DNA from 2 places in the Cryobacterium sp. Hz9 genome. Region 2 is predicted to be linked to the other one. Evidence: predicted binding sites of a transcription regulator. Region 2 holds the regulator's gene; the other holds the start of a gene.
What was found. The regulator HrcA, encoded in region 2, represses chaperone genes, less so after heat shock. The targets are predictions, from matches to a motif close to TTNGCACTCGNNNNNNNCGAGTGCNAA.

Region 1 (11,514 bases), on a different contig from region 2:
TACCGCAGAACAACAACGTTTTTCCCACACTGACCATTCGCGAGAACTTGGAAATGGGCATCTTTTTGAAGCCCAAGGGCCTCGTGGAACGTCTCGAGTTCGTCACCGAGATTTTTCCCGAGCTCGGCAAGCGCATGTCCCAGCGCGCGGGGTCCCTCTCGGGCGGCGAACGCCAGATGGTCGCCATGAGCCGCGCGCTCATGATGGGCCCACACGTGTTGCTGCTCGACGAGCCGAGCGCCGGCCTCTCCCCCGTGCGCCAGGACGAAGCCTTCCTGCGCGTGAAAGAGATCAACAAGGCCGGTGTGACCACGATCATGGTCGAGCAGAACGCACGTCGCTGCCTGCAGATCTGTGACCGCGGTTACGTACTCGACCAGGGGCGCGACGCCTACACCGGCACCGGACGTGAGCTTTTGAACGACCCCAAGGTGATCGGCCTGTATCTGGGCACCCTGGGACAGGATTAGCGCCCAACCCCCCTTCACAGGCCAACAGCGGCGTCCGGGACATTCTCGGGCGCCGCTTCTGCATGTGTGCCCTGGCTCGTGAGCGGATGCCGGTTGCCCGCAGCACGCACGTAAAAGGGCCCCGGCAGAAGCCGGGGCCCTTCACCTCATGCAGTGGAGCTAGTTGGTACGGGCGTACTTGTTTTCTGCATCGAACTTATAGATGCCGATGGTCGCACCGGTGGGGTCGCCGTTCTCATCGAACGTGATCGGACCGGAGAAGCCGTCATAGTTGACTTGCTCACCGGCCTTCAACGCTGCAGCAGCGGCCTTGAAGTCGGTGACCGTAGTGCCGTCGCCGGTTCCGCCGGAGACCTGTCGCAGGTAGCTCGCAATCGACTTGCCCGACACGTCGTTGCCCGCATAGGCCGCCAGAGCGATCAGGACGACGGCATCGTACGACTCGGCTGCGTAGCTGTAGTCGGTCAGCGTCGGGGTGATTTCGAGCAGGCGACTGGTGAAGTCACCGAGGGATGCGGTGTCCAGGCCGGGCAGCGTGCCTTGGGCACCTTTGATGAGACCGGGCGCGAAGTCGGCGCTGTAGTCGGAGACGTTTCCGTCGACGAAGTACAGCTTGTCGCCCGGGAAGCCGGTGGCTACCAGGTCGGGAACGATGACCTTGGCCTGGTCGAACGTGATCAGGGCAATCGCGTCGGGATCCTGAGCCGTGACCTCGGCGATTTGAGCCGTGAAGTTCGGGTCGCCCTCGTTGAACAGCGCCGTCGCGACGACCTCGCCGCCGCCGGCGGTGAATGCGTCACCGACGTACTTGGCCAGGCCGGTTCCGTAGGCGTCGTTCAGCACGATCAGGCCGAGGGTGGCGTTGCCGTCTTCAGCAATCAGGTTGCCGAGCACTTCACCCTGCAGCACATCGGAGGGCGCCGTGCGCCAGTACAGGCCGTTGTCGGCGTACGTGGTGAACGCGTCCGAGGTGTTGGCCGGGGAGAACTGCACGACGCCGGCACCGGTGATCTGGTCGATCACGGTTTTGGAGACACCCGATGAGGCCGCACCGACGATCGCGGTGACGTCCTGCGACAGCAGGTCGGTCACGGAGACAGTGGCGGTGTCGGTCGTGGTATCGCCCGAGTCGCGGAAGATTGCTTCCACGTTGATGCCGAGGCCGGCCTTGTTGATGTCGTTGACCGCGAGCTGAACGCCGGCTTCTTCGGGCGGGCCGAGGAAGGCCAGTCCACCACTCTGCGGGAGGATGGTGCCGATCTTCAGGGACAGATCACGATCACCAGCCTCGACCGTCTTGAAGTCTGCAGCAGTACCCGCAGCGGGGGCTGCCGATTCTGAAGGCGCCGTAGCAGCGCCGTTGCTGCAGCCGGTGAGCAAAAGGGCGCTTACGCCGATGAGGGCGACGCCGGTAACGAGGGTACGAACTGAGCGGGAGGCCGAGGCCTTCGCGAAAACGCTCATGTTGCTCCTTGATAGTAAAAAGGGGGTAAGCCTGGTCAGCCGGTTGACTGCCGTGGTGTCAGAGTAGGCAATCAACGGCCCAGAAACCTCCCTCTTCGTCTGAGAACACCGCAAAGCGACCAAATCGTTACGAACGACGGCCAGTAATGCCTTGATAATCGATGTTTCCCCTCTCCGCCAGGGCAAGCACACACTCCCCCCACGAGGTGCAGACGGCGCTTCCAGCAGTGACCTGGGGCCAGCCCGCTTCGATCGAGGCGCCACCGTCGTCCCCGGTGATGGCCGCTGCGAGGGCAGCCGTCACCACCCCGTCGTAGGCTTCAGCACCGCCGGCTGTTGCGGCGATTCCCGGGTCAGCGGTCGTCAGGCGGGCTGTGAACGCTTCGTCGGCGGCGAGCGGTGTACCGCCGTTGGCGAAATCACTCAGGGCCACGATGGCGGCGTTGCCAACGGAACCTTCAGCATCCGTTGGCAGCGCTGTCGTTGCGTCCCACAGCACCAGGTCGACGCCGCGCGCCACGAGATCGGCGTAGGCAGCGGCAAGATCGGCGACCGAGTTGCGGTGAATGAGCTGCACGGGCTGGAATGGCGCGGCCTGGCCGGCCAGGATGTCGCGTAGCGCGACTTCCGCGCCCGCCACTTGGGCGGCACCGCTTGCGGCGTTGACCCCCGTCATCGGAAACAGCGTGCCGATGCTCAGGGTTCCGTCGCCGGTCGGAGCCGGACCAGCGACCGGGACAGCGACCGGGGCAGCGAGCGGCGCGGCGACCGGCGCAGCCGTACATCCGGCGAGGGTCACTGCGCCGAGCAGTACGACGGCGAGGAGCGTGCGACGGAGCATCTGAGTCCTTTGGAGCTGTATCGCCGCGAGTGCGAGCTGTCGAACCAGCGTATCGGCTGGTCAGGCCGGTTCGAGGGACCCTCGACGCGGAGCACTACCCGAAACGACCATGTCGACCGTCAAGAGGATCAGCGCAACCCAGACCAGACCAAACCCCGCAAAGCGTTCCACCGGCATCGCCTCATTCAGAATAAACACACCCACGAGAAACTGCATGACGGGGGCAACGAACTGAATGAGTCCGAGCACCGTGAGCGGTAACCGTCGTGCGGCGGCCGCAAAGAGCAGCAACGGAACCGCTGTGATGACACCGGCCGCGAGCAGGCCCGCGGTGTGCCAAGGCGAAACGGTGCCGAAGGTGAGGCCGGACATTCCCGACACGACGACGAGTTGCACGACGGCGACGGGGGCCAGCCAGGCTGTTTCGAGGGTGAGGCCGGTGACTGCGTCGACGCTGTGCCCGACCCGTTTTTTGATCAGTCCGTAGAATCCGAAGGAGAACGCGAGGATGAGGGAGATCCACGGGAGCGACCCGTAACCCACGGCGAGTACCACCACGGCCAGAAAGCTGATGCCGATGGCCACCCATTGCAGCCGGCGCAGACGTTCATGCAGCACGAAGACGCCCAGCAACACCGTGACGATCGGGTTGATGAAGTAGCCGAGGGACGCTTCGACAACGTGACCCGTGGTCGCGGCGATCACGTAGGTCTGCCAGTTGATGAAGATGAAGACCCCGGCCAGTCCCATGATCCAGACCAGGCGCGGCTGGCGAAGCGCCCGCCCCAGTACGGCCCAGGTGCGGGTGAGGGTGATGATCAGGGCGCAGAAGACGAGGGAGAACAGCACCCGCCAGGCCACGATCTCAAAAGCGCCCGACGGGGCAAGAAGCAGAAAGTACAGGGGCAGCACACCCCAGAGGCCGTAGGCGAAGCCGCCGAAGATGAGGCCGGTACGGTGGGTGGACCGGGCCGCCATTTCGGCTGGTACGGCGGCATCAGTCATAGTGTTTTCTCCTGCGGAACAGAACATGCGCAAACAAAAACTCCCGGATGGCGGTGCCATCCGGGAGTTTCAGTCTAAAGACTAGGTAGTGAAGAACCTACTTAGCGAACGACCACGGCGAGCACGTCGCGCGCGGAGAGAACCAGCAGGTCATCGCCACCGAACTTGACCTCGGTTCCGCCGTACTTGGAGTAGATGACCTTGTCGCCGACGGCGATGTCGAGAGGGACGCGGTTGCCGTTGTCGTCAATACGGCCGGGGCCGACAGCAACAACTTCGCCCTCCTGGGGCTTTTCCTTCGCGGTGTCAGGAATGACCAGACCTGATGCGGTGGTCTGCTCGGCATCGACCTGCTTGATGACGATGCGATCCTCGAGCGGCTTGATGGAGACCGACACGGTTGACCTCTTTCTAAGATTTGGGTTAGCAGACTCACAGCGAGAGTGCCAAGTGAAGTTTAGGGGGCTTCTGGCACTCACGCAACGTGAGTGCCAGAAGGGGGGCCATTTTGGTAGCGTTGCAGCATGGATCGAACCGAACTCGTAGAGCTGCTTTCTCCCGCGAGTTTGCGGCTGCTGGACTCCCTGCCGCCCTACGACAGCAGCGGAGATGTGCTCAAGCTCGTGAGCGAGCTGCGCAAGGCCGGGCACGCTCCTGGCCTGGTGTCGGCCGTACTGAGCCAGTCACGGTTGCGGGCGAAGGCCTCGGCCAAGTTCGGCGAATTTGCAGAGCGGATGCTGTTCACCGACGCCGGCCTGGAACAGGCAACCCGGTTGCGCGTCGCCGCGCTGCACGCCGGCCGGTTCGCGGGTCTTGGGGCCGCCCTCGGCCGACCACCGCGGGTCGCCGACCTCGGCTGCGGGATCGGCGGCGATGCCATGGCCTTCGCTGCGATGGACCTGCCGGTTGTCGCCGTCGACGCCGACGAGGTGACGGCGACCGTGGCGAGCTTCAATCTGGCTCCGTTTTCCAACGCGTCGGCGTTGCAGGCCGACGCCGAAACGGTCGACCTGAGCGATTTTGACGCGGTCTGGCTCGACCCGGCCCGCCGCACAAGCGGGCACAGCAATACGACCCGACTGACTCGCTCCGAGGACTACTCCCCCTCGCTCGACTTCGCCTACCTGCTTGCGACGACGCTGCCGCTCGGCATGAAGCTCGGCCCCGGACACGATCGCGACCAGATTCCCGTCGATGCCGAGGCCCAGTGGGTGTCGGTCGATGGGCAGCTGGTGGAGATGGGGCTGTGGTTTGGCGCTCTCGCGCGGTCCGGCATCCGTCGTTCGGCACTGCTGCTGACAGCGGGGGGCGTTCAGGAAATGACAGCACCCGCCGACAGCGAAGACGCCCCGGGGGGCGAACTCGGCAATTACGTGTACGAACCAGACGGCGCGGTGATTCGAGCGCGCCTGATCGGCGATCTGGCCCGCTCGCTAGATGCTCGCATGCTGAGCGAGGGCATCGCCTATCTGACCAACGACACGCTCACGCCGACGCCGTTCGCGAGCGCGTTCCGCGTACTCGAGACGCTCCCGTTTGACGAGAAGAAGCTGCGACTCGCGCTGCTGGAGCGCCGCATCGGCACGCTCGAAATCAAGAAGCGCGGCGTTGATGTCGACCCGGCGACGCTGCGCACCCGGTTGAAGCTCAAGGGGCCGGAGTCGGCGACGCTGATTTTGACGCGGGTGGCCGGACACCGCGTGGCGCTGCTGGTGGAGCGCGTGCGCTCGCTGGAGGGCTAGAGCAGTGGCAGCACGGTCTGGCTGATGTAGACCACCCAGCCGGCCGCGAGGAGAACGCCAGCGATTCCGCTCACGAGTCCGCTGCGCCAGAGGGTGCGTGCCCGGTTCTCGGTGGTGCGCGCGATCAGCGCGAGGGTGATCGCAACGAGCGCGAGCGGCAGGCCGAACACACCGATCACGCCGAGGATGAGGCCGATCAGACCGCAGATCACGGAGGCGACCGCGAGGTGGCGACGGCCGGTGATGCGCTGCACCTCCGCCTCGGTGTAGGCGTATGGCACGAACTCGGTGGGAGCGGTGATCGTCGACGCCCAGTCCAGCTGGCTGCCGGGAGGCGCGGGCGCGCGGGTATAGTCCAGATGCGCCGTGGTGTCAGCGTCCTGGTGTGGTGTAGTCATGGCTATCCTCTGGCCGCGAGCTGGACGGTCCGGCATCGGTCACAATCCGTCGGCCGGTCCCATTCGGGCGGCCGCGCACGGGCCGCCCGGTGCGTGGCTAGTTGTAGTAGTTCGATCCGGTGGTGGCGGCGCCGATGAACACGGCGATGAAAATGATGGCGGCGATGAGACCGAGGGCCAGGCCGAGGTAGCCGACGACCAGCCCCCCAAGAGCGAGGCCGCGGCCCTTTTCGCCGGTCTTCTTGATCTGGCTCATGCCGATGTGTCCGGTAATCACGCCGACGAGCGAAATGCCGAGAATCGAGGTCACGAGCGAGATGATCGACAGGACGTTGAACTTGTCCTGTGGGTTCTGCTGCCCATAGGGGTTCTGACCGTACGCGGGCGGCTGGCCGTAAGCCGGAGCCTGGCCATAGGCCTGGTCATAGGCGGGAGCGGCCGGGGTGGCCGACGCCGGGTAGTCCGGGTAGGCGGGGCCGGCCGGGGTGGCCGGCGGCGCGCCGGAGTCGGCAGGCTTCGAGTTTGTCGGGTCGACGGGGGGCTGGGTGGGGTCAGACATCTGCGATCTCCTTAATATTTTCGTTCCGTGGTCGCAGGCCAGAATATCGCCTGAGCCTGCGCTACGCAGACTTTAACGGCAGATCAGACCTGAATCTGACCGACCGGCAGGGTGGAATCGGCGCCGAATTCTAGCGTCGAGGGCTCGTGCCCGGCCATGATGAGCTGCGCGCCGAGCGCGGCGATCATGGCACCGTTGTCGGTGCAGAGCGAGAGGGGCGGAATGCGCAGGACGACGCCGGCAGCATCCGTTCGGGCGGTGGCCACTGCGCGCAGCCGGGCGTTGGCGATGACGCCGCCGCCGAGCAGCAGGCGCGGCACGCCGTAATCGGCGCACGCCGCGAGGGCTTTGCGGAGCAGAATGTCGACGACCGCCTCCCGAAAACTCGCCGCGACATCGCTGATCGGCACCGGTTCACCGGCATCCTGCCGCTGTTCGACGAAGCGCGCGACCGACGTCTTCAGGCCTGAGAACGAGAAGTCGTAGCGGTGCGCGGCCATGTCCTTGGGTTGGCTGAGTCCGCGCGGAAAGCGGATGGCCCTCGGGTTGCCGTCGGCGGCCACCCGGTCGATCTGCGGCCCGCCCGGGTAGGGCAGCGACAGCAGGCGGGCGACCTTGTCGAAGGCCTCGCCGGCGGCGTCGTCGATCGTCTCGCCCAGCAGCTCGACGTCGCTGACCAGGTCGCGCACGAGCAGCAGCGAGGTGTGGCCGCCGGAGACGAGCAGGGCGATCGTCGGGTACTCCAGCGGTTCGGTGTCACTCGTGTCGGTGTCGCTGCGCAGCAGGTCGGCACCGACGTGGCCGACGAGGTGGTTGACCGCGTAGATCGGCTTGTCGAGGGCGACGGCGAGCGCCTTGGCGGCGCCGACACCGACCATGAGGGCGCCGGAGAGGCCCGGCCCGCAGGTGACGGCGATGGCGTCCAGGTCGGCCAAGCGGATGCCCGCCTCTGCAACGGCCGCGTTGATGGCCGGCACGAGCTCGTCGAGGTGTGCCCGCGCCGCGATCTCCGGCACGACGCCGCCGTAGCGGGCGTGCTCGTCCATCGAACTCGCGATGGTATTGGAGAGCAGAACGGTTCCGCGCACGATGCCGATGCCGGTTTCGTCGCACGAGGTCTCGATGCCGAGCACGAGTGGATCGGTACGGTTCATGAGTGCACGGTTACTGCCGGTGTGGTGAGCATAGATTCCAGTTCGGGAATATTGAGGCGCATGACGATGGCATCGACGTTGTCGGGCTGGTAGTAACCGCGCCGCACCCCGACCTCGATGAATCCGAGGCGTTCGTACAGGCGTTGGGCGCCAGGGTTGTCAGCCCGCACCTCGAGAAAGATCAGCCGGGCGCCGCGCTTGCGGGCCTCGCTGATGAGCGCCTGCATGAGCGTTCGGCCGAGGCCGCGTGCGCGCGCCGCGTCGACGACGGCGATGGTCTGGATGTCGCCCTCGGTGGCTCCCCGCGGCGCGAGCAGCCCGGCGTAGCCCTCGACCCGGGTGGGATCGTCGGGTGGGAACGCCACGAGGTAATAGCAGGCCGGGTCGCCGAGGTCGCGTGCCATCATGGTCGCCGACCAGGCATCGTTCTCGAAGATGTTGGTTTCGAGCTGCATGATTGCCGCCAGGTCGACCTCGTGCGCGCGGCGCAGCTGCCAGGTCATCGGCTGACCCGCTTGGGACCGGCGGAGAGTGTGACGTCGGGCGAACGCAGGTAGAGCGGCTCATTGGCCGCGAACGGGCGTTGGTGGGCATGGGTCAGTTCGGCGACCATGCCGAGTTCTCCCGCCGACACCGTGGCGGCGTCCAGGCGCAGCCAGCCCGCGTGCAGCCAGTTCGGGTCGTCGAGGTCGGCCGGTTTGGCCAGGCCGGGCGAGCCGACGCGCACGGGCAGACCCGCGGCATCCGCGTGCGAGTAGGCACTCCAGTAGATTTCGCGGCGCCGGGCGTCGGTGACGACGACGAGCGGGCCGGTGTGGCCACGGCGGTAGTGCCCGTAGGCGATGGCGTCGTGGCTGATCACCGGTACGAGCGGCTTGCCGGCGCCGAGGGCGAAGACGCGGGCCGACGCGATGCCGACGCGCAGGCCGGTAAACGGGCCGGGGCCCATGCCGCCGACCACGCCGGACAGTGCCGCGGGCGCGATGTTCGCCTCCCGGAGGCACTCCAGAATGAAGGGGCCGACGATTTCGGCGTGACGCATGGTGTCGGCTTCGCCGCGTTCGGCGAGCACCCCGCGGTTCAGGTCGACGACGGCCACGCTCGTGCCGGCGGAGGTATCGATGGCAAGTAGCACCCGTTCAGCCTAGGCGCTGTGGCACGCGGCGGGCGCGGGCGACATCAGGTCACAAAGAGTACGACGGCGGCCGTCAGCGCGACGATCACGAGGATCGCTCGCAACACGGGGGCCGAGAGGCGGCGTCCGATCCGAACGCCGAACCACCCTCCAGAAGCAGACCCGACACCGATCAGTAAGACAATCATCCAGTCGACGGTGCCGCTCGAGATGAAGATGATCGATGACACGAGGTTGGCCATACCGGCCAACACGTTCTTGGCACCGTTGGCCCGGTGCATGTCGGTGGACCAGAGAATGCCCAGCAGCGCCAGCAACACCACACCCTGAGCCGCTCCGAAATATCCGCCGTAGACCCCCGTGCCGAGGATACCGAGCACGAGACCGAATGTGATCGGCCGGGTGTCGGTGGAGACGCCTTCCGGAGCCTTCCGCCGAACGTACCGCGCAACTCGAGGCTGAACTGCCGAGAGCAGGGCGGCGAGCACCAAGAGAAACGGCACGACCTGGGAGAAGGCTTCCTCGGGCAGCACGAGCAGAAGCAACCCGCCGGCGACCCCACCGACGGCCGAGAACACGGCCATCCAGGCCACCGGCCGCCATTCGGACTTGAGCTCGCGGCGGTAACCGTAGACCCCCGCGATCGATCCGGGAACCAGACCGACGGTGTTCGACACGTTCGCCGTGATCGGGGGGATCCCCAAGGCCAGCAGCGTGGGAAAGGTGATGAGCGTTCCGGCGCCGGCCACCACGTTGATGATGCCCGCGGCAATGCCGGCGACCAGGATGATGGCACCTTCAAGAAGAGTCATTTAGTCAGAGTTCCCTGCGTTCGAGTGTTCAACGGCTACGTCGCCGACAACGGGCACTAGTGAACACGCTAGACCAACGCCAGGCGGGCCCAGCGGGGGCCGTGACCGGCCAGGGTCACGGTGCGCGGCTCGTCCAGGTCGTGATCCAGATCGAGAACGGATGCTGCGGCATCCGTTTCCGACGTCACGAGCGCCCGGCCATGCGGCCGCTCGATCTCGATTTCGAGCCAGGACTCGGTGATGCCGTCGAGCAGCCCGCGGCCCCACTCGACCACGACGATGGAGTGGGCGAAATCGATGTCGAGGTCGTCGAGTTCCATGGCACTGTTCAGGCGGTAGGCGTCGACGTGCACGAACGGTGGCCCGCCGACGAGGCTTGGATGTGTGCGTGCAAGCACGAAGGTCGGACTGGTCACCGCCCCACGCACCTGCAGTCCCTCGCCGAGGCCCCGCGTGAGGGTGGTCTTGCCAGCACCGAGCGGCCCGGTGAGTACGATCAGGTCACCGGGTTGGAGGGTGCCAGCGAGGTCGATGCCGAATTGGTGCATCGCCGCGGCATCGGGAACGGTGCGGTGAAGCTCAGCCATTGAGGTGCCGCCGAGTCACCCGGTGCCCGATGCGGGTCACGATCTCGTAGTTGATCGTGCCGGCGGCGTCGGCCCAGTCGGTCGCGCTCGGCGCTCCGGTGACCGGGTCGCCGAACACCACGACCTCATCGCCGACGGCCACGCCGGGGTTGTCGGCACCGAGGTTGACCACGAACTGGTCCATCGCCACCCGCCCGACAACCGGGTAGTTCGCGCCGTGAATGTGCACGAGTGCCGTGCCCGATGCCTGCCGCGGAATACCGTCGGCATAGCCGAGCGGCACGAGCACGAGCGTGGAATCGTGCGGTGCCCGCCATAGATAGTCGTAGGAGACACCGGCGCCGGCGCTCACCCGGCGCACGTGGGCCACCCGGCCGCGCAGGGTCATGGCCGGAACCAACCCGAGGTCGGCCGAGGTCGCATCAGCGAACGGCGACAGTCCGTAGAGGGTGATGCCGAACCGCACCATGGAGAAGCGGGCAGCCGGCAGGCGCAGCGCCGCCGCCGACGAGGCCACATGCACCAGCGTCGGCGTCAGGCCGGCCGCGCGGGCGGCCTCAACCCCGCGTTCGAAACACTCCAGCGCCTGCTGGTCGTCGAACGCGGAAGCGTTGGCGAGGTGGCTCATCACACCCTCGACGCGCAGCAGTCCGACCCGCTCGAGTGCGGCAGCGAGCGCGAACACCGCGGCCCAGTCGTTTTCGTGCACACCGTTGCGGCTGAGGCCGGTTTCCAGTTTCAGATGAACGGATGCGGCCCGGCCGAGTTCTGTCGCGGCATCCGCGACCTGTTGCACCTGTCGCAAAGACGACAGCCCGAGGGTGACGTCATCGCCGATAGCGGCACTGAAATCGGCGTCGGGGTCATGCAGCCACGCCAATATCGGTGCGTCGATGCCAGCGTCACGCAGGGCCAGGGCCTCGTCGATATCGGCGACGCCGAGCCAGTCGGCGCCACCGGCGAGGGCGGCGCGCGCTACCGGAACGGCACCGTGGCCGTAGGCATCGGCCTTGACCACCGCCATCGCGTGCGGGGTGCCGACGAGTTGGCGCAGGTACGCCATGTTGCTGCGGATCGCGGCGAGGTCGATCACGGCCTCGCGAAACCCGGTCACTTCTCCCCCTCGGCGACGACGAAGGCGCAGGCCACGCCGGCGTCGTGGGTCATGGTGACGTGCACGCGGCTGATGCCACGATCGGTCAGAGCGGCCAGGGCCGCCCCGCTGAGCCTGAATTCAGGGTTGCCGTGCGGGTCGTTCACGATTTCCATCTCTTGCCAGGTAGCCCCTGCGCTGTCGCCGAGGGCCTTGATCAGGGCCTCCTTGGCGGCGAAGCGCGCCGCGAGGGA
Region 2 (11,514 bases):
CCGAACACGATCGTGTTCACGTCGATCGCATCGACGTAGTCTTTCTGGCCGATCGATTTCGCTCGGATGCTCTTGCCACGGGCGGTCAGGATGGGGGCGCCGAGCTGGGCGGAGGGACTCACGGAGCTGTCAGCGGCGAGCATCCGTGCCGCCGTTGCGACCTCGGTCTCACCGAGGTCATGGCCGGTGCGCAGGGCTAGCTGCAACTCCTCGATCAAGCGGCGCACGGCCTCCACATCGTCGGCGCTGCCGCCGAGGCTGACATCGTTGCCGCGCACGTGCACGTCGACGTTCGGGTAGGCACCCTCGATGGTGCTGAGGTAGCGGTCATCGGGGCCGAGCAGGCGCACCATGGCGACGCCGTCGACGGTGAAGCGCAGCTCGGTGTTGGTGCTGGGTCCAGCGTTGCCGGGTTGAGCGTTGCCGGGTTGAGCGTTGCCGGGTTGAGCGTTGCCGGCTTTAGAGGGCGCCAAGCGAGTCCTCCCCCATCGAGTCGGAAGGTTCCTGGCTGCCCAGTACGTGGGCGTGCACGTGGAACACGGTCTGGCCGGCGGCCGCACCGGTGTTGAAGACGAGGCGGAACTGCCCGTTGGTTCGTTCGACGGCGATGCGCTCGGCTACCGCCACGAGTTCGGCCAGGAGGGCCGGGTTGCCCGCAGCGAGCTCTACGACGTTCTGAAACTGCGGGTCTTTGGTGGTCACGACCACGTGCACCGGCGCTTTGGGGGCGATGTCCAGAAACGCGATGATGTGTTCGGTCTCAGCCACGATCGTCGCCGGAATTTCCCGCGCGATGATGCGGCTGAAAATGGTCGGCTGGCCGCTGGTTGAAGACATGCCTCTATCTTAAGCGGCGCTACCAGCGGCACGCACTACCAACGGCCCAGGGTCGCATTGAGAATTGCGAGGGCGGCCGGTCCGGCGGTCGACGTGCGCAGCACGGTGTCGCCGAGGCGCACTGATCTCGCGCCGGCGCGCTCGAGCAGCAACAGTTCGGCCGGGGAGATTCCACCCTCTGGGCCGACGACGAGCAGAATGTCGCGGTCGTCGGTGGGCGCGGCCACCTCGGTGAGGCGACCGGTCGCGGTCGGGTCGAGCAGCAGCATCCGGGTGGCGGCGGCCAGCACGGCCAGTTGCTTCGTGCTGGCGAGAGGGGCGACGTCGGGCAGCCAGGCCCGAATCGACTGCTTGCTGGCCTCACGCACGATGCTGCTCCAGCGTTCGTGACCCTTGGCGATCTTGGGGCCCTCCCACCGGGTGATGGAGCGCGCGGCAGTCCAGGGGATGACGCCGTCAACGCCGAGTTCGGTGGCGGCCTGAATGGCCAGCTCGTCACGGTCACCCTTGGCGAGGGCCTGCACCAGGCGGATGCGCGGCGTTGCCGCCGCCGCCTCGCTCGCGTCATCGACGCGCACGGTCAACACCGCGGCCTCTGCCGACAGCACCGTACCTTCCAGGAGCAGCCCGGCCCCATTTCCCAGGCGGAGCCGGTCCCCGGGACGAACCCGGCTGACCGTGACCGCGTGGCGCGCCTCGGCACCGTCAACGACCACGACCTGCCCCGGACGACACTCGGCCGTCCGGAGCGTTTCCTGCAGGTAGAAATGGGCCACGTTAGCCGAGGAACCGGTCGCGCAGTTTGGCGAACAGTCCCTGCTGGTACTGGCTCAGGGTGGGCGCGGCGGTCGTATAGCGGGCGGCGAACTGTTCGATCAGGTCGCGTTCCTTATGGTCGAGTTTGCTCGGAGTGACCACGTGAATGCCGATCTTGAGGTCGCCACGACCGCTGCCGCGCAGCTTGGTGATGCCGCGGTCCCTGATCGTGAGGACCTCGGAACTTTGCGCGCCGGGGCGGATCTCCACTTCGATGTCGCCGTCGAGGGCCTTCACGGTGACGCTCGTGCCGAGGATAGCGCTGGTCATGGGCACGTCGAGGGAGCACATCAGGTCGTCGCCGTCGCGGCTGAACACGTCGTGGTGGCGCACCTTCATCTCGAGGTACAGGTCGCCGTTGGGGCCGGCGGCCGGGCCCGCCTCGCCGCTGCCGGGCATCTGCAGCCGCAGGCCGGTGTCTACGCCGGCGGGAATGTCGACCGGAACCGTGCGGCGGGCGCGCACGCGGCCCTGGCCAGAGCAGGTCATGCACGGCGTCGCGATGATGGTGCCGAAGCCGCGGCAGGAACCGCACGGGCTCGACGTCATGACGTTGCCGAGCAGCGAGCGCACGGCGCGCTGGATGCTCCCGGTGCCGTGGCAGATATCACAGGTGACCGGCGAGGTGCCGGGTGCACAGCAGGAGCCCTTGCAGGTGTCGCAGACGATCGCGGTGTCGACCTCAAGGTCGCGGTGCGTGCCGAAGATGACCTCGTCGAGGTCGAGCTCCACCCGGAGCAGTGCGTCCTGGCCGCGTTCGCGGCGTGAGCGCGGGCCGCGGGTGCTACCTCCACCGCCACCGAAGAACGTTTCGAAGATGTCACCGAAATTGCCGAAGTTCTGCTCGGAGAAGCCGCCGTTCTGGCCACCCTGGTCGTACTTCTGGCGCTGTTTGGCGTCGCTCAGCACGTCGTAGGCGTGGGTGATGCTCTTGAACCGTTCCGACGCTTCGGCGCCGGGGTTCACATCGGGGTGCAGTTCGCGAGCCAGGCGGCGGTATGCCTTCTTGATTTCGTCGGTGGTCGCGTCGCGGCCAACGCCGAGCGCTTCGTAGTGGTCAGCCAAAGGTGGCTCTCCTTGAGTTTTTGATGATTCTGGTTCTGATGATTGATCTGATGATGAGGTCTCTACCGCGGAGGCGGCAACAGGTTTAGGTCTCGCCCAGCAGGCGGGAGAAGCGGCAACAGGTTTAGGTCTCGCCCAGCAGGCGGGAGAGGTAGCGGGCGACGGCGCGCACGGCCGCCATGTTGTTGGAATAGTCCATGCGGGTTGGTCCGAGCACGCCGAGCCGGGCCAGGTTGCCGTTGGCGGTGTATCCGCTGGTCAGCACGCTCGCCTCGGGCAGTCCAAACGCCGCGTTCTCGCGGCCGATGCTCACCGAGACGCCGTGCTGGTCGGTTTCCATCTCGCCGAACAGGCGCAGCAGTACTACCTGCTCTTCGATGGCTTCGAGTACCGGGTAGATGCTGCCCGAGAAATCCTCTTCCGTGCGCACCAGGTTCGCAGCTCCGGCCATGACGAGTTTGTCCTGGCGGTTGGCGCCGACCTGTTCGGCGAGGGTACTCATGACCAGGTCGACAATCGGCTGCAGCGCGGGCGAGCCCGGCCAGACGATTGCGGCGAGGGCCACGGATGCCTCGGCCATGCCGAGCCCCACAACCGCCACATTGAGGCGGGCGCGCACCTCGCCGAGCGTCTGCTCATCGAGCGCACGGGGCAGGTCGATCACCCGCTGTTCCACCCCGCCGGAGTCGGTGATCAGCACCGACAGAATGCGTGTCTCGGTCAGCGGCACGAACTCGATGTGGCGCACCTTGGCGCGCGACAGCGACGGGTACTGCACGAGCGCGACCTGATGGGTGAGCTGCGAAAGCAGTCGCACGCTGCGCACGAGCACCTCGTCGAGATCGGCGGAATGGCCGAGAAAAGTTTCGATCGCCTGACGCTGGGCGGGAGTGAGCGGGCGCAGGTCGGCGAGGTGATCGACGAAAACGCGGTATCCCTTGTCGGTGGGAATGCGCCCAGACGAGGTGTGCGGCGCCGCAATCAGCTCTTCCTCTTCGAGCAGGGCCATGTCGTTGCGAATAGTGGCGGCGGAGACGCCGAAGGAGTGCCGGTCGACGATGGATTTGGAGCCGACGGGTTCGCGAGAGGCGACGTAGTCCTGCACGATGACGCGCAACACATCGAGGCCACGGTCGGAAACCATTGCGCCGCCTTCCTGATTCTCCGGTACAGCTATGGTCGAGCGGATGCCGCTCCCCTGGCGCGCCGGTGGGCACGCTCGAACGCAGGTTTGCCGGTGCGTCGTTGGCACTCGCATCCGCTGACTGCCAATACTATCGCGGCCGACTGTGAACGCCCATTGCCAGTATCGCGATGCAAGCGTTTAATTGTCGCTATACGCTCCACCATTTTGAGCGAAAGGCATGATTATGACCGATCCACAGGCGCAAGCACCCGGTGAGCCGAACTACCGTGAGCCGAATGTCGGCCAGCCGGCGAACGGCCAACAGCCAGGGACGGGGCAACCCGCCGGCAGCCCGTACGCCAACCCGGTGGTCGCGGCCCCCCTCTCGGAGGCCGATGACCGACAGTGGGCCTCCCTGGCGCACCTCGGCGGTATTTTGAGCTTTCTGCCGTCCCTGATCATTTGGCTGGTGTTCAAGGATCGCGGGCGCTTCACCAACACCGAAGCAAAAGAGGCGCTCAATTTTCAGATCACCTTGCTGATCGGTTATGTGGCGATCAATGTGATCTCGCTTATTCTCGCGATCGTTACTTTCGGAATCGGCGGGATGTTGGTCAGTCTGTCCTGGCTGCTCTGGGTGGCGGGTGTGATCTTTTCGATCATGGGCTTCCTGAAGGCCAAGGATGGGCAGAACTATCGGTACCCGTTCGCCCTTCGTCTGATCAAGTAGCCAGCACGCAGGTCACTGCAACCCGGGACGATTAGTCTGGAGGTCACTGGCACTGCCGTGCCAGTGACCGGCCGTACACCAGGAGGCCCCCATGTCTGAGCAGAACCCGTACCAGTCAACGTCCGCCACCCCGATGAGCCCCGCCGACGAGAAATTGTGGGCGACACTGATCCACGTCGGCGGCATCATCTTCAGCTTTCTGCCGGCGTTGATCGGCTACCTCGTGCTGCGTGACCGTGGCCCGTTCATTCGCGCGCACACCGCGACCGCGCTGAACTTTCAAATCTCGCTCTACATCTACGCGGCCGTTCTGGTTCCCATCACTATCGTCACGATCGGCTTCGGTGGCATTCTGTACCTACCGTTGGCCATCATCGCTCTCGTATTCATGATTCTGGCGGCCCTGGCCGCCAACCGTGGCCAGGGCTACAGCTACCCGCTGACGATCAAGTTCGTCAGCTGAGCACCGGTCGCCCGAGCACTAGTCACTCAGGCGCCGCACCACGGCGTCGGCCAGCAGCCGTCCGCGCAGGGTCAGTTCGATGGATCCGGCGAGGGCGGCTTTCGCATTGATGAGCTCGTCGGCGATGAGCCCGGCAACCTCGATGCGGCCCGCCGGCGACAGTGACGCCACCGGTATGCCGGTGCGGATGCGGCTCTGCAGCAGAATACGCTCGAGTTCGAGGGTCGGCGCGTCGAGCGTCTCACGGCCGGCCGCCGGCGACAGGCCGCCGAGCATCCGTTCGGCGTACGCGGCCGGATGCTTGACGTTCCACCACCGCACGCCGCCGACATGGCTGTGTGCGCCGGGGCCGACGCCCCACCAATCCTGGCCGGTCCAGTAGGCGAGGTTGTGTCGCGAACGGTGCGCGTCACTCGCGGCCCAGTTGCTGACCTCGTACCAGTGGTACCCGGCGGCGGCGAGGAGTTCGTCGGCCAGCTCGTAGAAATCGGCCTGCTGATCGTCGTCGGTCGGCGCGATCTCGCCGCGGCGAATCTGCCGGGCCAGCTTGGTGCCGTCTTCGACGATGAGCGAATACGCACTCAGGTGGTCGGGGTGCAGGCTGAGGGCCTGCTCGAGGCTCGTGTGCCAGTTTGCGAGGGACTCCCCCGGCGTCCCGTAGATGAGGTCGAGGCTCACGTCGAGCCCGGCGGCGCGGGCCCACTCCACGACGAGCGGTACCCGCTCGGGATCGTGGGTGCGTTCGAGCGTCGCGAGCACGTGCGGCACCGCGGACTGCATGCCGAACGACACCCGGGTGAATCCTCCCGCCGCGAGGGCACCGAGGTAGGCGGCGTCGACCGAGTCGGGATTCGCCTCGGTGGTCACCTCGGCGCCGTCTTGCAAGCCCCACTGCTCTCGCACGGCCCCGAGCATGCGGGTCAGGTCGGTGACCGGCAGCAGCGTCGGAGTGCCGCCCCCGAAGAACACCGTCGACACAGGGCGATCGGGCACGCCCGACGCGGTGAGGATGCGCGCGGCCGCCTCGACCTCGAGCACGGCCTGGCTGGCGTAATCGCTCTGTTTGACGCCGCGCAGCTCGGTTGCGGTATAGGTGTTGAAGTCGCAGTAACCGCAACGCACCCGACAGAACGGGACGTGCAGGTAGACGCCGAAATCGCGTTCGCCAGCGTCAACGGCCGCTGAGGCCGGCAGGAGGCCGTCGTCGGGTGCTGGGTCGCCGACGGGGTGGGGTCCGGCCATGGGAAATGCTCCAGTACGTTGAAAAATTGTTGATCAGTGGCGGATCGCGCCGCTAGTTGATGGCACCAACGGGGTGCAGGGCCCGCAGGTACAGCCTGGTGAACTTGGCCTGCTGAAAGCGCAGTACCGGCCAGGCCAAGCGGTAATACCAGGTGCTGGCCCGTGAGAACGAGCGAATCGTCAGCCAGACCGAGTCATCCTCGCGGTGTTCGACGATGAAGGATTCTTCGCCGCTTTCCGGGTGGCCGGCCATGGTGCCGTAGGCGAATCCGATGCGGGCGACCTCGTCGATCACGTAGACGACGCGTACCGGCGCGGTCACGCGCAGCAGCCAGACCTTCATTTTCAGCGTCGCTGTCATGCCGTTGGCGATATACGGCGTGCCGTCGTCAGCGAAGGTGGCTTCGTTGACCGGATGTTGCTGCTTGACTGCCGGGGTGCCGTCGGATTGAAAGGTGACCGGGGTGTACTGCACGCCGGTACCGTTTTCAAGATCGGTCACCTCCATGCCGCTGCCGCGCTGGATTCCCCACGTCATCAGCAATTTGGTCGCGGCTTCAAACCGTTCGTGGGAACTGCCGAGCTTCACGCTCTGTTCCATCGGCCGGTAGCCCTTGGGCGGATAGCTCATCAGGTCGGGAGCGAGCGTGCCGCCGATGGCGGCATAGCTGACGGCGGCGTCGGTGAAGGTGGATCTGCGCATCCGCTTTACTTCTTGTCTTTCGTCTCGATGTCCCCCGACAGCGCTGCGATGAAGGCCTCCTGTGGCACCTCGACCCGGCCGACCATCTTCATGCGCTTCTTACCTTCTTTCTGCTTCTCGAGCAGCTTACGCTTGCGCGAGATGTCACCGCCGTAGCATTTGGCGAGCACGTCTTTACGCATCGCCGAGATGCTCTCCCTGGCGATGATGTGGGCGCCGATCGCGGCCTGAATGGGCACCTCGAACTGCTGGCGCGGAATCAGTTTGCGCAGGCGCCCGGTCATGAGAGCGCCGTAGGCATAGGCCTTGTCCCGGTGCACGATGGCAGAAAACGCGTCGACCTGTTCGCCCTGCAACAAGATGTCGACCTTGACCAGGTCGGCCTCCTGCTCGCCGGAGGGTTCGTAGTCGAGCGAGGCGTACCCGGCGGTGCGGCCCTTGAGCATGTCGAAGAAGTCGAACACGATCTCGCCTAGCGGCATCGTGTAGCGAATCTCCACGCGGTCTTCGCCGAGGTATTCCATGCCGAGCAGCGTGCCGCGGCGGCTCTGGCAGAGCTCCATGATGACGCCGACGTAGTCTTTCGGCGCGAGGATGGCGGCCTTGACCATGGGTTCGAGGACCTTGGCGATTTTACCGGTGGGGTACTCGCTCGGGTTGGTCACCGTGATGGTGCGCTTGTCGTCGGTGGTGACCTCGTATGGCACGCTCGGCGCGGTCGTGATGAGGTCGATGTTGAACTCGCGTTCGAGGCGTTCGGTGATGATCTCGAGGTGGAGCAGGCCGAGAAAGCCACAGCGAAAGCCGAAACCGAGAGCGACGGAGGTCTCCGGCTCGTACCCGAGACTGGCGTCGGACAGCTTGAGTTTGTCGAGCGCTTCGCGCAGCGCCGGGTAGTCGCTGCCGTCGATGGGGTACAGCCCGGAGAAGACCATGGGCTGCGGTTCGTTGTAGCCGGGCAGCGCGTCGGTCGCCGGGCGCAGGGCGGTCGTGATGGTATCGCCGACCTTGGACTGGCGCACGTCTTTCACGCCGGTGATCAGGTAGCCGACCTCGCCGACCTTGAGCCCCTTGCTTTCGATCGGTTCGGGCGAGATGACGCCGATCTCGAGGATCTCATGGGTTGCCCTGGTCGACATCATCTGGATTTTTTCGTGGGCCTTGAGGTGACCATCGATCATGCGCACGTAGGTGACGACGCCGCGGTAGCTGTCATAGACCGAGTCGAAGATCATGGCGCGGGCCGCGGCATCCGGGTTGCCCTGCGGCGCGGGAATCATCGTGGTGGCGAGGTTGAGCAGTTCCTCCACACCGGCACCGGTCTTGCCGGAGACGCGCAGCACGTCTTCGGGGCGTCCACCGATGAGGCTCGCGAGTTCGCGGGCGTACTTGTCGGGGTCGGCGGCCGGCAGGTCGATCTTATTGAGCACCGGGATGATCGTGAGATCGTTTTCGAGGGCGAGGTAGAGGTTGGCGAGGGTCTGGGCTTCGATGCCCTGGGCCGCGTCGACCAGCAGGATGGCGCCCTCGCAGGCGGCGAGGCTGCGGGAGACCTCGTAGGTGAAGTCGACGTGGCCGGGGGTGTCGATCATGTTCAGCGCGTAGGTGACGCCGTCCATCTCCCACGGCATACGCACGGCCTGGCTCTTGATGGTGATGCCGCGTTCACGCTCGATGTCCATGCGGTCCAGGTACTGGGCGCGCATGGAACGTTCGTCGACGACGCCGGTGATCTGCAGCATCCGGTCGGCGAGCGTCGACTTGCCGTGGTCGATGTGGGCAATGATGCAAAAGTTTCGGATGAACTCGGGGGCCGTGGCGGCCGGTTCCAGCGCGTGAAGGGCTCTCGGTGACATAGTTCGTCCATTATTCCATGCTCGGTGCGGTTACCGGTCTCCGAGAGCTGCGCCGGGCTCGCAGGAAGCTCGGGGACGCGTGCGTGGTGGTATCGCAGGACGGCTGAGCCCGCCGTAGTCCCGCGCCGTCCATGCCCGGCGACTTGCGCAACGGGCGCGTCCAGCCACCTCGCGCGGCGGCTGGCTAGGCTCACGGGCATGAAGATTCCCGAGGCGCGTGTGCCGGTTCTGCTCGTGCACGGGATTCGGGCTTCGGCGACGATGTGGCGTCATCAAGAGCAGACGCTGCGTGCCGCCGGGTACCCGGTGCTCGCAATTGATCTGCCGGGCCACGGGAAACGGATGGGCGAGTCGTTCACGGTACCGGCGGCGCTCGCCGCCATCGATGACGGGGTCGCGCACCTCGGTGGTCGAGTTCTGCTCGTGGGACTCTCGCTCGGCGGTTACTACGCGATGGCGTATGCCGCCCAGCACCCCGATCGGGTGGCCGGACTCGTCGCCGCTGGCTGCAGCGCAGTACCGAAGGGTGTGCTGCTCGAGGGGTACCGCGTGCTTGCCCGGATGATTCACCGACTGCCCGATCGCGGCTTGTGGCTGCACGAAACCATGGCCCGCCGATTACTGCCGCCCGCCGGGGCGCGCGACGTACTCGCGGGCGGCGCCGCGCTCGACGTGATGGATGCCGGATTGCGCGCGACCTCCACGCTGACCCCCCTGGCCAGCCTCGCGGCGTACCCGGGGCCGATCTGGTTGGTCAACGGCGCCCTCGATCACTTTCGGCTGAACGAGAGGCGTTTTCTGGCCGCATGCCGCAACGGGGAGGTCGTCGTGGTTCCGGGTGCGACGCACCTGTCAAGCCTGGCCCAGCCGGAGCGCTTCACGACGATTCTGTTGCGGGTCGCCGGCCAGGTGTCCGCCGCCTGACCACAGCATCCGATGCGGTGTCCATTTTCGGGTCGGAAGCCTGCGACTATCGGCCTCTGGGCATCCGCGACCCGGGCGGGGCCGGTTTCGGGATGAAGGCACTTGCTGGTAGCGTTAGTGGTTGGCTTGCGTGTCGGGTCCCACCCCGCACGATTTTCGCCGCAGAAGCGCCCTCTACCGCTGAGCGGCTGTCCGTACCAGAATCTAACGAAAGCGTAAAAAACGTGGCAAATATCAAGTCGCAGATCAAGCGAATTGGCACCAACAAGAAGGCCCAGGAGCGCAACAAGGCTGTCAAGAGCGAGTTCAAGTCCGCAATCCGCGCGACTCGTACCGCAATTGCCGCTGGCGACAAGGACAAGGCCGTCGTCGGTCTCGCCTTTGCGTCCAAGAAGCTCGACAAGGCCGTCAGCAAGGGTGTCATCCACCAGAACCAGGCTGCGAACAAGAAGTCGGCCATCGCGAAGGCCGTTTCCGCCCTCGTCTGATCGACACTCGCTGCACCCGACGGGTGTGATCGCATCGGCTCGAGAGCGCGGATGCTGCTCCCTCGTTGCACAGAAACCCTCGCCCTCCCGGCGGGGGTTTTCTTGTTTGGCGGTAACCCGAGTTCATAGCCGCGCATGGCTCGCCCTGAACCGATCCACCATCAGGTCACGGCGGCCGGCTCTCTCTGACCTTCTGGAACGCGCTACTGGACCTTCCGGAACGCGCTACTCTTCGCCGCGGCGGGCGATGACGCCGATCAGGCGCTCAAGCGCGAAGACCGGGTCGCGGCCGGCACCCTTCACCGCCGCATCCGTTTCGGCGAGCACCAGGATGCAGCGGGCGAGACCTTCGTCGCTCCAGCCGCGGAGGTCTTTTTGCGCGCGTTCAACCTGCCAGGGGGCCAGTCCGAATTGGGCGCCGAGCTGGGCGGAGCCACCGCGGGCCCCGAATACCTTCGCCATGGTGCGAATCTTCATCGCGAAGGCCGCGACGATCGGCACCGGGTCGGCGCCGGAGGTGAGCGCGTGCCGGAGGGTGATGAGCGCCTCGCCGTTGCGGCCGGCGATGGCCCAATCGGCGACCTTGAACGCGTTGGTCTCGACCCGGCCGCCGTAGTAGCGGTCGACCGTGGTCTCGGTGACCTCGCTCGTTGCATCCGCGATGAGTTGTTGGCAGGCGGCGGAGAGTTCGGCGAGGTCGTCGGAGAACGCGGCGACGAGCTGACGCAGGGCACTCGCCGTGACGCGTTTGCCGGCCACCTTGAACTCGTTGGCGGCAAATTCGTACTTCTCGGTGTCTTTTTTGAGTTCGGTGCAGACGATTTCGATGCCGCCGCCGAGTCCGCTGCGGATCGTGTCGAGTAGTTTCTTGCCGCGCACCCCCCCGCCGTGCCGCAGCACGACGTAGGTGTCCTCGGCCGGGTTTTCGAGGTAATCGAGCGCCTCGGCCAGAAAGGTATCGCTGCATTTCTCGACGTTGCTGACGCGAATCAGGCGGGGCTCGCCGAACAGGGAGGGGCTCGCGAGGGTGAGCAGTTCACCGGGCGCATAGCTGTCGGCCTGCACGTCGCTGATTTCGAGGCTGGGATCTTCGAGCTTGAGAAAATCGCGCAGCTGACGAATGGCGCGTTCGGCGAGGAACGTTTCGGTGCCGGAGACGAGCACGATCGGCGCCGGGCGCACCTGATGCCAGCCAAGCTGGGGAATAACGGTGCCCTTGGCCGTGCGGGCGGGGGAAGCCTTACCGGCCCGGGAACCGGTCGTG

Region 1: the regulator HrcA is predicted to act here: its motif matches at 4,249-4,275, upstream of groES (co-chaperone GroES).

What each region holds. Positions count from the first base shown of each region.
Region 1 covers NZ_SOFC01000022.1:159,282-170,795, reverse strand. Annotated here, with positions in the region: gene E3N85_RS11900 (ABC transporter ATP-binding protein) at 1-470, shown strand, start outside; gene E3N85_RS11895 (ABC transporter substrate-binding protein) at 630-1,934, opposite strand; gene E3N85_RS11890 (hypothetical protein) at 2,062-2,775, opposite strand; gene rarD (EamA family transporter RarD) at 2,836-3,780, opposite strand; gene groES (co-chaperone GroES) at 3,882-4,178, opposite strand; gene E3N85_RS11875 (class I SAM-dependent methyltransferase) at 4,305-5,522, shown strand; gene E3N85_RS11870 (DUF4190 domain-containing protein) at 5,519-5,920, opposite strand; gene E3N85_RS11865 (DUF4190 domain-containing protein) at 6,018-6,479, opposite strand; gene tsaD (tRNA (adenosine(37)-N6)-threonylcarbamoyltransferase complex transferase subunit TsaD) at 6,563-7,633, opposite strand; gene rimI (ribosomal protein S18-alanine N-acetyltransferase) at 7,630-8,136, opposite strand; gene tsaB (tRNA (adenosine(37)-N6)-threonylcarbamoyltransferase complex dimerization subunit type 1 TsaB) at 8,133-8,768, opposite strand; gene E3N85_RS11845 (sulfite exporter TauE/SafE family protein) at 8,813-9,580, opposite strand; gene tsaE (tRNA (adenosine(37)-N6)-threonylcarbamoyltransferase complex ATPase subunit type 1 TsaE) at 9,649-10,167, opposite strand; gene alr (alanine racemase) at 10,160-11,230, opposite strand; gene E3N85_RS11830 (holo-ACP synthase) at 11,278-11,514, opposite strand, start outside.
Region 2 covers NZ_SOFC01000021.1:117,343-128,856, forward strand. Annotated here, with positions in the region: gene E3N85_RS10330 (PhoH family protein) at 1-353, opposite strand, end outside; gene E3N85_RS10335 (HIT domain-containing protein) at 460-837, opposite strand; gene E3N85_RS10340 (16S rRNA (uracil(1498)-N(3))-methyltransferase) at 873-1,613, opposite strand; gene dnaJ (molecular chaperone DnaJ) at 1,615-2,718, opposite strand; gene hrcA (heat-inducible transcriptional repressor HrcA) at 2,843-3,862, opposite strand; gene E3N85_RS10355 (DUF4870 domain-containing protein) at 4,089-4,574, shown strand; gene E3N85_RS10360 (DUF4870 domain-containing protein) at 4,666-5,037, shown strand; gene hemW (radical SAM family heme chaperone HemW) at 5,056-6,279, opposite strand; gene E3N85_RS10370 (DUF1990 family protein) at 6,332-6,982, opposite strand; gene lepA (translation elongation factor 4) at 6,988-8,838, opposite strand; gene E3N85_RS10380 (alpha/beta fold hydrolase) at 9,037-9,762, shown strand; gene rpsT (30S ribosomal protein S20) at 9,987-10,250, shown strand; gene holA (DNA polymerase III subunit delta) at 10,476-11,514, opposite strand, start outside.